Regions from separate parts of the Streptomyces sp. NPDC097129 genome, predicted to be linked through region 1. Evidence: predicted binding sites of a transcription regulator. Region 1 holds the regulator's gene; each other region holds the start of a gene.
What was found. Region 1 encodes HrcA, which represses chaperone genes, less so after heat shock. Its sites were predicted from a motif close to TTNGCACTCNGNNNNNCNGAGTGCNAA; they were not measured.
Positions count from the first base shown of each region.

Region 2: groL (chaperonin GroEL) is a predicted target of HrcA. The motif match lies at 2,067-2,093, and genes of this name have one in related genera.
Region 3: groES (co-chaperone GroES) is a predicted target of HrcA. The motif match lies at 1,877-1,903, and genes of this name have one in related genera.

Region 1 covers NZ_JBVOQE010000001.1:789,532-793,609, reverse strand. The annotation lists gene hemW (radical SAM family heme chaperone HemW) at 1-295, shown strand, start outside; gene AC0B9F_RS03580 (DUF3097 domain-containing protein) at 309-1,121, opposite strand; gene AC0B9F_RS03575 (MBL fold metallo-hydrolase) at 1,164-1,892, opposite strand; gene hrcA (heat-inducible transcriptional repressor HrcA) at 2,042-3,058, shown strand; gene dnaJ (molecular chaperone DnaJ) at 3,059-4,078, shown strand, end outside.
Region 2 covers NZ_JBVOQE010000006.1:61,120-65,197, forward strand. The annotation lists gene thrC (threonine synthase) at 1-950, shown strand, start outside; gene AC0B9F_RS18765 (MoaD/ThiS family protein) at 1,031-1,309, shown strand; gene AC0B9F_RS18770 (cold-shock protein) at 1,719-1,922, shown strand; gene groL (chaperonin GroEL) at 2,255-3,877, shown strand.
Region 3 covers NZ_JBVOQE010000007.1:252,703-256,780, forward strand. The annotation lists gene AC0B9F_RS21875 (polysaccharide deacetylase family protein) at 4-945, shown strand; gene AC0B9F_RS21880 (polysaccharide deacetylase family protein) at 942-1,811, shown strand; gene groES (co-chaperone GroES) at 2,050-2,358, shown strand; gene groL (chaperonin GroEL) at 2,478-4,078, shown strand, end outside.

The DNA.
Region 1 (4,078 bases):
GTGGAACGTCAAGCACCCGGGCGCCTACGCGGCGGCGCTGGCCGCGGGCCGCTCCCCGGGCGCCGGGCGGGAGGTCCTGAGCGAGGAGGACCGCCGGGTCGAGCGCATCCTGCTGGAGCTGCGGCTGCGCGAGGGCGTACCCCTGGACCTGCTGAAGGCGGACGGCCGCCGGGCCGCGGACCGGGCCCTGACCGACGGCCTCCTCCAGCCGGAGCCGTACGCCGGGGGCCGCGCGGTGCTCACCCTGCGGGGCAGGCTGCTCGCGGACGCGGTGGTGCGGGACCTGGTGGACTGAGTGGACTGAGGCGTCAGTCCACGGGTTCGGTGACGAAGTCGATCAGCTGCTCCACCTTGCCCAGCAGCTCCGGCTCCAGGTCCCTGTACGACCGCACCCGGCCGAGGATCGCCTGCCAGGCCGCGCCCGTGTTCTCCGGCCAGCCCAGGGCCCGGCACACGCCCGTCTTCCAGTCCTGGCCGCGCGGGATCACCGGCCACGCCTCGATCCCGAGCGCCGACGGCTTCACCGCCTGCCAGACGTCGATGTACGGGTGGCCCACGACCAGCGCGTGCTCACTCGTCACGGCCTCGGCGATCCGCCACTCCTTGGTGCCCGGCACCAGATGGTCCACCAGCACGCCGAGGCGGGCGTCCGGACCCGGGGCGAAGGACTCCACGATCGACGGCAGGTCGTCGACGCCCTCCAGGTACTCCACGACCACGCCCTCGATGCGCAGATCGTCGCCCCACACCTTCTCCACCAGCTCGGCGTCGTGCCGCCCCTCGACGTAGATCCGGCCGGCCCGGGCCACCCGCGCGCGGGCGCCGGGCACGGCGAGAGATCCGGACGCGGTACGACTGGGCCGTACCGGAGCCGCCGAGGCGGGCCTGACCAGCGTCACCACCCGGCCCTCCAGCAGGAAGCCGCGCGGCTCCATGGGGAAGACCCGGTGCTTGCCGAAGCGGTCCTCCAGCGTGACCGTGCCCGCCTCGCAGCGGATCACCGCACCGCAGAAGCCGCTGCCGGGCTCCTCCACCACCAGGCCGGGCTCGGCCGCCACCTCGGGCGCCGGCGCGGGCTTCTTCTTCCAGGGCGGGGTCAGGTCGGGGGAGTACTGCCGCATTCGGATGACGATAGGAGAATCCCGGGCGTCACCGGGCGCGGATCACCGCGACACGCCGAAGCGGGCCGCCAGCGCGTCCCGTTGCGCCCGCACGAACGCCGCGTCCACCACCGCTCCGTGACCGGGCACGTACAGCGCGTCCTCGCCGCCGAGCGCCAGCAGCCGGTCCAGCGCGTCCGGCCACTGCGACGGTACGGCGTCGGGGCCCGCCTGCGGCTCGCCGGACTCCTCGACGAGGTCACCGCAGAACACCACCTCCCGCTCGCCCGGGACCAGGACCACGAGATCGTGGGCGGTGTGCCCGGGACCCACGTTGGCGAGCAGCACCTGGCGGCCGCCGCCGAGGTCGAGGGTCCACTCGCCGCTGACCAGGTGGCCGACCGGCACCGGCGCCCCCGCGGCCTCCTCGGCGACCTCCGGGTCCAGGCCGGCCGCCACCGCGTCCACCCGCAGCTCCTCCCGGCCGCGCGGGGTGAACGCCGAATCGATGCCGACCGCGCCGAAGACCTCCGCGGCCCGGATCGAGGAGGCACCGAGAACGTGGTCGAAGTGGGGGTGGGTGAACGCGAGATGGGTCACACCGTGCCCGGTGAGCCGTTCGGCCTCGGCGCGCAGCCGGGCCCCCTCCGCGAGGCTCGACCCGGCGTCGACCATCAGTGCCGTGTCCGCGCCGACGATCAGCCCCGTCGTGCAGTCCCAGCCCGGCAGCCGGCACCGCCCGACCCCGGCCGCCAGCCGTTCCCACCCCAGCTCTTCCCAAGTCACCGTCATACCCGCGACGCTAGCCCTTACCGGCCACGCGGTATGACCAGCCTTGCCGGGGGCGTACCCCACCGCCGTACACTGGGCCGGGGACGTCTGGCACTCGCACGAGCAGAGTGCCAGGGGCGAGACGAGGAAGACTTCTGGAGGTGTGCGCGATGCTGAGTGAACGACGGCTTCAGGTGCTGCGCGCCATCGTCCAGGACTACGTGGGCACCGAGGAGCCGGTCGGTTCCAAGGCGCTCACGGAGCGGCACAACCTCGGTGTCTCCCCGGCGACGGTCCGCAACGACATGGCGGCCCTGGAGGACGAGGGGTTCATCGCGCAGCCGCACACCAGTGCGGGGCGCATCCCCACCGACAAGGGCTACCGGCTGTTCGTCGACAAGCTGGCCGGTGTGAAGCCGATGACCGGCCCGGAGCGGCGCGCGATCCAGAACTTCCTCGAGGGCGCCGTCGACCTCGACGACGTGGTGGCGCGGACGGTGCGGCTGCTGGCACAGCTCACCCGGCAGGTCGCCGTGGTGCAGTATCCGTCGCTGACCCGCTCGACCGTGCGGCACGTGGAGCTGCTGTCGCTCGCGCCCGCGCGGGTGATGCTGGTGCTGATCACCGACACCGGCCGGGTGGAGCAGCGGATGGTGGACTGCCCGGCGCCGTTCGGCGAGACCGCGCTGGCGGACCTCAGGGCCCGGCTGAACAGCCGGGTCGCGGGCCGCCGGTTCACGGATGTGCCGAAGCTGGTGGAGGATCTGCCGGAGGCCTTCGAACCGGAGGACCGCGGCACGGTCTCGACGGTGCTGTCCACGCTGCTGGAGACGCTCGTCGAGGAGAACGAGGAACGGCTGATGATCGGCGGCACCGCCAATCTGACGCGGTTCCCGCACGACTTCCCCCTCACGATCCGGCCGGTGCTGGAGGCCCTGGAGGAGCAGGTCGTCCTCCTGAAGCTGCTCGGCGAGGCGAAGGATCCGGGCGTGACCGTCCGTATCGGTCATGAGAACGCCCACGTAGGACTCAACTCCACGTCCGTCGTGTCGGTCGGCTACGGTTCGGGCGGCGAGGCTGTCGCCAAGCTCGGCGTGGTCGGACCGACCCGCATGGACTACCCGGGAACGATGGGAGCGGTACGCGCAGTGGCACGGTACGTCGGACAGATCCTGGCGGAGTCGTAGGTGGCCACGGACTACTACGCCGTACTCGGCGTGCGCCGCGACGCGTCGCAGGATGAGATCAAGAAGGCGTTCAGGCGGCTCGCACGCGAGCTGCACCCGGACGTCAATCCCGATCCGAAGACGCAGGAGCGGTTCAAGGAGATCAACGCCGCCTACGAGGTGTTGTCGGACCCGCAGAAGAAGCAGGTCTACGACCTCGGCGGCGACCCCCTCTCGCAGTCCGGCGGCGCCGGCGCGGGCGGCTTCGGCGCGGGTGGCTTCGGGAACTTCTCCGACATCATGGACGCGTTCTTCGGTACGGCGTCGCAGCGCGGGCCGCGCTCGCGCACCCGCCGCGGCCAGGACGCGATGATCCGGGTCGAGGTCGAGCTGGACGAGGCGGCCTTCGGCACCACCAAGGACATCCAGGTGGAGACGGCGATCGTCTGTTCCACCTGCTCGGGTGAGGGCGCCGCGCCGGGCACCTCCGCGCAGACCTGTGACATGTGCCGCGGCCGTGGTGAGGTCTCGCAGGTCACCCGGTCCTTCCTGGGCCAGGTCATGACCTCGCGGCCGTGCCCGCAGTGCCAGGGCTTCGGCACGATCGTGCCGAACCCGTGCCCGGAGTGCGCCGGTGACGGCCGCGTGCGCTCGCGGCGGACGCTGACCGTGAAGATCCCGGCCGGTGTCGACAACGGCACCCGCATCCAGCTCGCCGGTGAGGGCGAGGTCGGGCCCGGTGGCGGTCCCGCCGGTGACCTCTACGTCGAGATCCACGAGCTGCCGCACGCGATGTTCCAGCGGCGCGGCGACGATCTGCACTGCACGGTCACGATCCCGATGACCGCGGCGGCGCTCGGCACCAAGGTGCCGCTGGAGACGCTGGACGGCATGGAGGAGGTCGACATCCGGCCCGGCACCCAGTCCGGCCAGTCGATCCCGCTGCACAACCGGGGCGTCACGCATCTGCGCGGCGGCGGCCGGGGCGACCTGATCGTGCACGTCGAGGTGCAGACGCCGACCAAGCTCGACCCCGAGCAG
Region 2 (4,078 bases), on a different contig from region 1:
GTCTGTACGTCAAGGACGACTCCGGCAACCCGACCCACTCCTTCAAGGACCGCGTCGTCGCGCAGGCCCTGGAGGCGGCGCGCGCCTTCGGCTTCACCACCCTGTCCTGCTCCTCCACCGGCAACCTGGCCGGCGCCGTCGGCGCCGCCGCCGCGCGGGCCGGCCTGCGCTCCTGCGTGTTCATCCCGCACGACCTGGAGCAGGGCAAGGTCGTCATGGCCGCGATCTACGGCGGCGAGCTCGTCGGCATCGAGGGCAACTACGACGACGTGAACCGCTTCTGCTCCGAGCTGATCGGCGACCCGGCCGGCGAGGGCTGGGGCTTCGTCAACGTCAACCTGCGGCCGTACTACGCCGAGGGTTCCAAGACGCTGGCCTACGAGATCTGCGAGCAGCTCGGCTGGCAGCTGCCCGACCAGCTCGTCGTCCCGATCGCCTCCGGCTCGCAGCTCACCAAGGTCGACAAGGGCCTGCAGGAGCTGATCAAGCTGGGGCTGGTCGAGGACAAGCCGTACAAGATCTTCGGCGCGCAGGCCGAGGGCTGCTCGCCGGTGTCCACGGCCTTCAAGGCCGGGCACGACGTGGTGCGCCCGCAGAAGCCGAACACCATCGCCAAGTCGCTCGCCATCGGCAACCCGGCCGACGGGCCGTACGTCCTGGACATCGCGCGCCGCACGGGCGGTGCGGTGGAGGACGTCACCGACGAGCAGGTCGTCGACGCGATCAAGCTGCTGGCCCGCACGGAGGGCATCTTCGCGGAGACCGCCGGCGGTGTGACCGTGGGTGTCACCCGCAAGCTGATCGAGAACGGTGTTCTCGACCCGACGAAGACGACGGTCGTGCTGAACACCGGCGACGGCCTGAAGACCCTGGACGCGGTCGCCGGCACGGGCCTGACCGCGACGATTCGTCCCAGCCTCGACTCGTTCCGTGAGGCCGGGCTCGCCTAGGGCCTGCATCGTTGAGTTGTGTCTGCGGGCCGGCGGGGGCCGGTCGCGCAGTTCCCCGCGCCCCTATCGGAGGTTTCCCCGTGAGTGTCACCGTTCGCATCCCCACCATCCTGCGCACCTACACCGGTGGCCGGGCCGAGGTGCCCGCCGACGGGGCGACCCTCGCCGAGGTCATCGCGGACCTGGAGAAGAACCACACCGGCATCGCCGCCCGCGTCCTGGACGACCAGGGCAAGCTGCGCCGGTTCGTCAACGTGTACGTCAACGACGACGACGTGCGTTTCGAGCAGGGCCTGGAGACGGCCACCCCGGACGGCGCGGGCGTGTCGATCATCCCGGCGGTGGCCGGCGGCTGCTGACACGAAGAGTTCATCTGATTGCCCCCTCCGTGAGAGAAACGGAGGGGGCAATTCCATGTGGTTAGACGCGGTAGAGTTGGGGAACGCGCCCCGCAATCCTTTCGGCGCGATCTTCGGAACCTGCTGCACGGGCGATAAGAAGTAGCCAAAGTACGCAGGTTTTTTGTCTTTTTTGCACCCCTTTGTGGGGCCCGACTTGCTCGGAATTCAGGTGAATTCTCGCGAGATTCCGGACCGGCCCCGTCCAGATTTCTCGTCCGATTGACCTGTTGCAGACGGCAGTTGGACAGATACATTCAGCCGCGGTCGACGCGTTCCGGCGCACGCCCCCACCCATCCGGGGGGCGAGGTCTGACCCGGATCCGCGAAGTGCGGATCTGTGCAAGGGCCAGTAATAGGGGAGTTAGGCATGGCTCAGGGCACCGTCAAGTGGTTCAACGCGGAGAAGGGCTACGGCTTCATCGCGGTCGACGGTGGTGCGGACGTCTTCGTCCATTACAGCGCCATCCAGATGGACGGCTACCGCACCCTGGAAGAGGGCCAGCGGGTCGAGTTCGAGATCTCGCAGGGCCAGAAGGGTCCGCAGGCCGACATGGTTCGCGTCGCCGCCTGAACGTTCATTCACGCACGAAGGGCCCGCACCTCGCACAGGGTGCGGGCCCTTCGGCGTGCCCCGGCGCCGTCCCGGATGCCGTCCGGACGCCGTCCCGGCCGTGTTCGCGGGCGGCTGATCGACCGGCCCGACCCCCGAGAGGCGCTTGCACTCACCATGCCCGAGTGCTAATCATTGCGTTAGCACTCTGAAGGTGAGAGTGACAACGTAAGGACCGGGTCGGTGAGGCCAGGGCCGGGCGGAGCAAGGAGCTTCCTCCGGTCGGGGCCGTCCGTCGCGGGCGCGGGCGCGGTCCGAAGTAATCACCCCCAGTCCTGGAGGGACCACTTCACATGGCCAAGATCATCGCGTTCGACGAGGAGGCGCGGCGCGGCCTCGAGCGCGGCATGAACCAGCTCGCGGACGCCGTGAAGGTGACGCTCGGCCCCAAGGGCCGCAACGTCGTCCTCGAGAAGAAGTGGGGCGCGCCCACGATCACCAACGATGGCGTCTCCATCGCCAAGGAGATCGAGCTCGAGGACCCGTACGAGAAGATCGGCGCCGAGCTGGTCAAGGAAGTCGCCAAGAAGACGGACGACGTCGCCGGTGACGGTACGACCACGGCGACCGTGCTGGCCCAGGCCCTGGTCAAGGAAGGCCTGCGCAACGTCGCGGCCGGCGCCAACCCGATGGCTCTGAAGCGCGGTATCGAGAAGGCCGTCGAGGCCGTCTCCGCCGCCCTGCTGGAGCAGGCGAAGGACGTCGAGACCAAGGAGCAGATCGCCTCCACGGCCTCCATCTCCGCCGCCGACACCCAGATCGGCGAGCTGATCGCCGAGGCGATGGACAAGGTCGGCAAGGAAGGCGTCATCACCGTCGAGGAGAGCAACACCTTCGGCCTCGAGCTCGAGCTCACCGAGGGCATGCGCTTCGACAAGGGCTACATCTCCGCCTACTTCGCCACCGACATGGAGCGCATGGAGGCGTCGCTCGAGGACCCGTACATCCTCATCGCGAACTCCAAGATCGGCTCCGTCAAGGACCTGCTCCCGCTGCTGGAGAAGGTCATGCAGTCGGGCAAGCCGCTGCTGATCATCGCCGAGGACGTCGAGGGCGAGGCCCTGTCGACCCTGGTCGTCAACAAGATCCGCGGCACCTTCAAGTCCGTGGCCGTCAAGGCCCCGGGCTTCGGCGACCGCCGCAAGGCCATGCTCGGCGACATCGCCATCCTCACGGGCGGCGAGGTCATCTCCGAGGAGGTCGGCCTCAAGCTGGAGAACGCGTCCCTGGACCTCCTGGGCCGCGCCCGCAAGGTCGTCATCACCAAGGACGAGACCACCATCGTCGACGGTGCCGGCTCCTCGGACCAGGTCGCGGGCCGCGTGAACCAGATCCGCGCCGAGATCGAGAACAGCGACTCCGACTACGACCGCGAGAAGCTGCAGGAGCGCCTGGCGAAGCTCGCCGGCGGTGTCGCGGTCATCAAGGCCGGCGCCGCCACCGAGGTGGAGCTCAAGGAGCGCAAGCACCGCATCGAGGACGCCGTCCGCAACGCCAAGGCGGCCGTCGAGGAGGGCATCGTCGCCGGTGGTGGCGTGGCCCTGCTGCAGACCACGCACGTCTTCGACAAGCTGGAGCTCGAGGGTGACGAGGCGACCGGCGCTCAGGCCGTGAAGCTCGCGCTCGAGGCCCCGCTGAAGCAGATCGCGGTCAACGCCGGCCTCGAGGGCGGCGTCGTGGTGGAGAAGGTGCGCAACCTGACCCCGGGTCACGGCCTGAACGCCGCGACCGGTGACTACGTCGACCTGGTCGCCGAGGGCATCATCGACCCGGCCAAGGTGACGCGCTCCGCGCTGCAGAACGCCGCGTCGATCGCCGCGCTGTTCCTCACCACCGAGGCCGTCATCGCCGACAAGCCGGAGAAGGCCGCGGCCCCGGCCGGCGGCGGCATGCCGGGCGGTGACATGGACTTCTGATCCTTCCCGGATCACCTGTCCTTCCGGGTCTTCGCGAAGACCTTTCCGAGGGCGGCACACCCAGCTTCCGGCTGGGGGTGCCGCCCTCGGGCGTGTCCGGGGTCACAGCGGCAGGGGGCCGGTGCGCGGAATCGGGGGAGGGGTGGCAGTGGTTGTTTCAGCGAGTGCAACAATGCGCGCGCACATACCCACTGGTCACCT
Region 3 (4,078 bases), on a different contig from region 1:
CCCATGGGAGTAGTCGTACAAAATGATAAAAGTCGGGCGCGTCGGTCTGGGGTTCTGCGCGGCTCACTCGCCGCTCTCGCCGCCGCCGCCCTCGCCTCCGGGTGCGCCGCGGGCACGGGCCCCACCGGGTCCGAGGTGGACCCGGCCGCCGGTCAGCAGCAGGCCCTGCACGCGCCCCCGGCGCGCGCCCTCGACTCCTACGCCACCAGGCTGCGCGCCGAGCACGCCGCGCGCGTGGCCGCCGCCAAGCGCTGGGGCCTGGCCGCGGTGCCGCTGACCGCCCCGCCGCCGCCCCGGCAGAAGCCCCGGATCCACGCCCGTCGGGGCTTCGAGGTCGACGACCAGGAGGAACTGGGCCTGCCGCCGGTCTTCACCCGCATCCCGACCGACCAGAAGGTCGTCTTCCTCACGATCGACGACGGCGCCGAGAAGGACCCGGCGTTCCTGCGCATGATGAGCGACCTGCGCATCCCGTACACGGCCTTCCTCAGCGACTACCTGATCAAGGACGACTACGGCTACTTCAAGAAGATGCAGGCGCGGGGCGTGACGCTGAACAACCACACCCTGCACCACCCGTATCTGCCGGGGCTGTCCTACGCGCAGCAGAAGCAAGAGATCTGCGGCATGCAGGACATCATGGAGAAGCAGTACGGCAAGCGGCCGACCGTCTTCCGGCCGCCGTACGGCAACTACAACCAGGACACGCTGCGTGCCGCCAAGTCCTGCGGGATCAAGTACGCCCCGATCTGGGACGAGGAGGTCTTCGTCGACCACTGGGAGTACCGCGAGGACGACCAGGACCTCCACCCCGGCGACATCGTCCTGACGCACTTCCGCGGCCGGGACGACTGGAAGGGCACGATGCCCGACATGGTCCGCCGGTTCCTGAAGAAGGTGACGGACAAGGGGTACGCGGTGGCACGCCTGGAGGACTACCTGTGAGAACGCGGGGGGTGCCGGCCGTCCTGGCCGTCCTGGCGGCGGTCTGTTCGGCGGCGGTCTGCCTGACGGGGTGCGCGCAGTCGGTGGATCCGATCGAGCGGCTGGGCAAGAAGACGGCGGAACGGGTGAGCACGCACCGTCCCGCGGACGGCTCCGCGCGCCCTCCCGCCGGGGAGCCGGCGTACCGCCGCTGGGGTCTGGAGCGGCCGCTGACCCCGGCGCCCTCCGCTGCGCGCGGGCGCGTCGGCCGTGTCCTCGGCGGCGCCGAGTCCGGTCTGCCGCTGGTCGTCGACCGTGTGCCGACGCGGGACAAGGTCGTCTTCCTGACGTACGACGACGTCGCCGAGCGGGATCCCCGGTTCGCCGACCTGGTGCGGGAGCTGCGGCTGCCGGTGGGCATGTTCCTCACGGACAGTGTGGTCGGGCCGGGGTACGCGCACTTCGCGCGGCTGCGGGCGGCGGGGGCGTCGCTGGAGAACCACACGCTCGACCACCCCGCGATGCGGGGGCTGCCGTACGCCGGGCAGCGGGCGGAGATCTGCGGGCAGCAGCGCAAGCTGCACGCCCGGTTCGGGGTGCGGCCGCGGCTCTTCCGGCCGCCGTACGGCGCGTACGACGCGACGACGCTGCGGGCGGCGGGGGACTGCGGGATCTCGGCGGTGGTGCTGTGGCGGGTGTCGCTGTCGCTGGGGGGTGACGGGGGATTGTCGTACGCCTCGGGGGAGCATCGGCTGGAGCCGGGCGACATCATCGCGGTGGACCCGGACGAGACGACGGGGCCGGTGCTGCGGAAGCGGACGGTGCGGTTGCTGCGGGAGATTCAGCGTCGGGGGCTGGGGGTGGGACGGTTGGAGGACTACCTGTAGGTGGACTTCCCGCAGCCGTACGACGTCGCCGGGGGCTGCGGATTCCGAGACGCGCCGCACGGTAATTGGCACTCCGCTTGACCGAGTGCTAATCGCGGTCATAGTCTCGGCTCTGGCACTCGGCAGATGAGAGTGCCAACAAAGCGACGGGCAGGTCCGGCACCCGCGACGACGGATCGACCTGGTCGCCACCTCAGACAGTTAACCCCGTGAGATCTCCGAAGGGGGAGGTCGGATCGTGACGACCGCCAGCTCCAAGGTTGCCATCAAGCCGCTCGAGGACCGCATTGTGGTCCAGCCGCTCGACGCCGAGCAGACCACGGCCTCTGGCCTGGTCATCCCGGACACCGCCAAGGAGAAGCCCCAGGAGGGCGTCGTCCTGGCCGTGGGCCCGGGCCGTATCGAAGACGGCAAGCGCGTCGAGCTCGACGTGACCGTCGGCGACGTCGTGCTCTACAGCAAGTACGGCGGCACCGAGGTGAAGTACAACAACGAGGAGTACCTCGTTCTCTCGGCCCGCGACGTGCTCGCGATCATCGAGAAGTAAGCACACTTCACCCGAAGCTCTGCTTTCAGCTGCGCCCTGGCCCCTGCGACCGATAACGAAGCCGGGCGCCGGGGCGCAGTCGTTTTACCCACGAGATTTCCGAGAGGGCTCCCGCTGCCATGGCGAAGATCCTGAAGTTCGACGAGGACGCCCGTCGCGCCCTCGAGCGCGGCGTCAACAAGCTTGCCGACACCGTCAAGGTGACGATCGGCCCCAAGGGCCGCAACGTCGTCATCGACAAGAAGTTCGGCGCCCCGACCATCACCAACGACGGCGTGACCATCGCCCGCGAGGTCGAGGTCGAGGACCCGTACGAGAACCTCGGCGCCCAGCTGGTCAAGGAGGTGGCGACCAAGACCAACGACATCGCGGGTGACGGTACGACCACCGCGACCGTGCTGGCCCAGGCGCTCGTGCGCGAGGGTCTGAAGAACGTCGCCGCCGGCGCTTCCCCGGCCGCCCTGAAGAAGGGCATCGACGCCGCGGTCAAGGCCGTCTCCGACGAGCTGCTCGCCACCGCGCGCCCGATCGACGAGAAGTCCGACATCGCCGCCGTCGCCGGGCTGTCCGCCCAGGACAGCCAGGTCGGCGAGCTCATCGCCGAGGCGATGGACAAGGTCGGCAAGGACGGTGTCATCACCGTCGAGGAGTCCAACACCTTCGGCCTGGAGCTCGACTTCACCGAGGGCATGGCCTTCGACAAGGGCTACCTGTCCCCGTACTTCGTGACGGACCAGGAGCGTATGGAGGCCGTCCTCGACGACCCGTACATCCTGATCACCCAGGGCAAGATCGGCGCCATCGCGGACCTGCTGCCGCTGCTGGAGAAGGTCATCCAGGCCGGCTCCTCCAAGCCGCTGCTGATCATCGCCGAGGACGTCGAGGGCGAGGCCCTGTCGACGCTGGTCGTCAACAAGATCCGCGGCACCTTCAACGCCGTCGCGGTGAAGGCCCCCGGCTTCGGCGACCGCCGCAAGGCGATGCTGCAGGACATGGCCGTCCTCACCGGCGCCACCGTCATCTCCGAGGAGGTCGGCCTCAAGCTCGACCAGGTCGGACTCGACGTGCTGGGCACCGCCCGCCGCGTGACCGTCACCAAGGACGACACCACGATCGTCGAGGGTGCCGGCAAGGCCGAGGACCTGACGGGCCGCGTCGCGCAGATCAAGGCCGAGATCGAGAACACCGACTCCGACTGGGACCGCGAGAAGCTCCAGGAGCGCCTCGCGAAGCTGGCCGGCGGCGTGTGCGTGATCAAGGTCGGCGCCGCCACCGAGGTGGAGCTGAAGGAGAAGAAGCACCGTCTGGAGGACGCCATCTCCGCGACCCGCGCCGCGGTCGAGGAGGGCATCGTCTCCGGTGGTGGCTCCGCGCTGGTCCACGCCGTCAAGGTCCTCGAGGGCAACCTCGGCAAGACCGGCGACGAGGCCACCGGTGTCTCCGTGGTCCGCAAGGCCGCCGTCGAGCCGCTGCGCTGGATCGCCGAGAACGCCGGCCTCGAGGGCTACGTCATCACCTCCAAGGTCGCCGAGCTCGACAAGGGCCAGGGCTTCAACGCCGCCACCGGCGAGTACGGCGACCTGGTGAAGGCCGGCGTCATCGACCCGGTCAAGGTCACCCGCTCCGCCCTGGAGAACGCCGCCTCCATCGCCTCCCTGCTGCTCACGACCGAGACCCTGGTCGTCGAGAAGAAGGAAGAGGAAGAGGCCGCCGCGGGCCA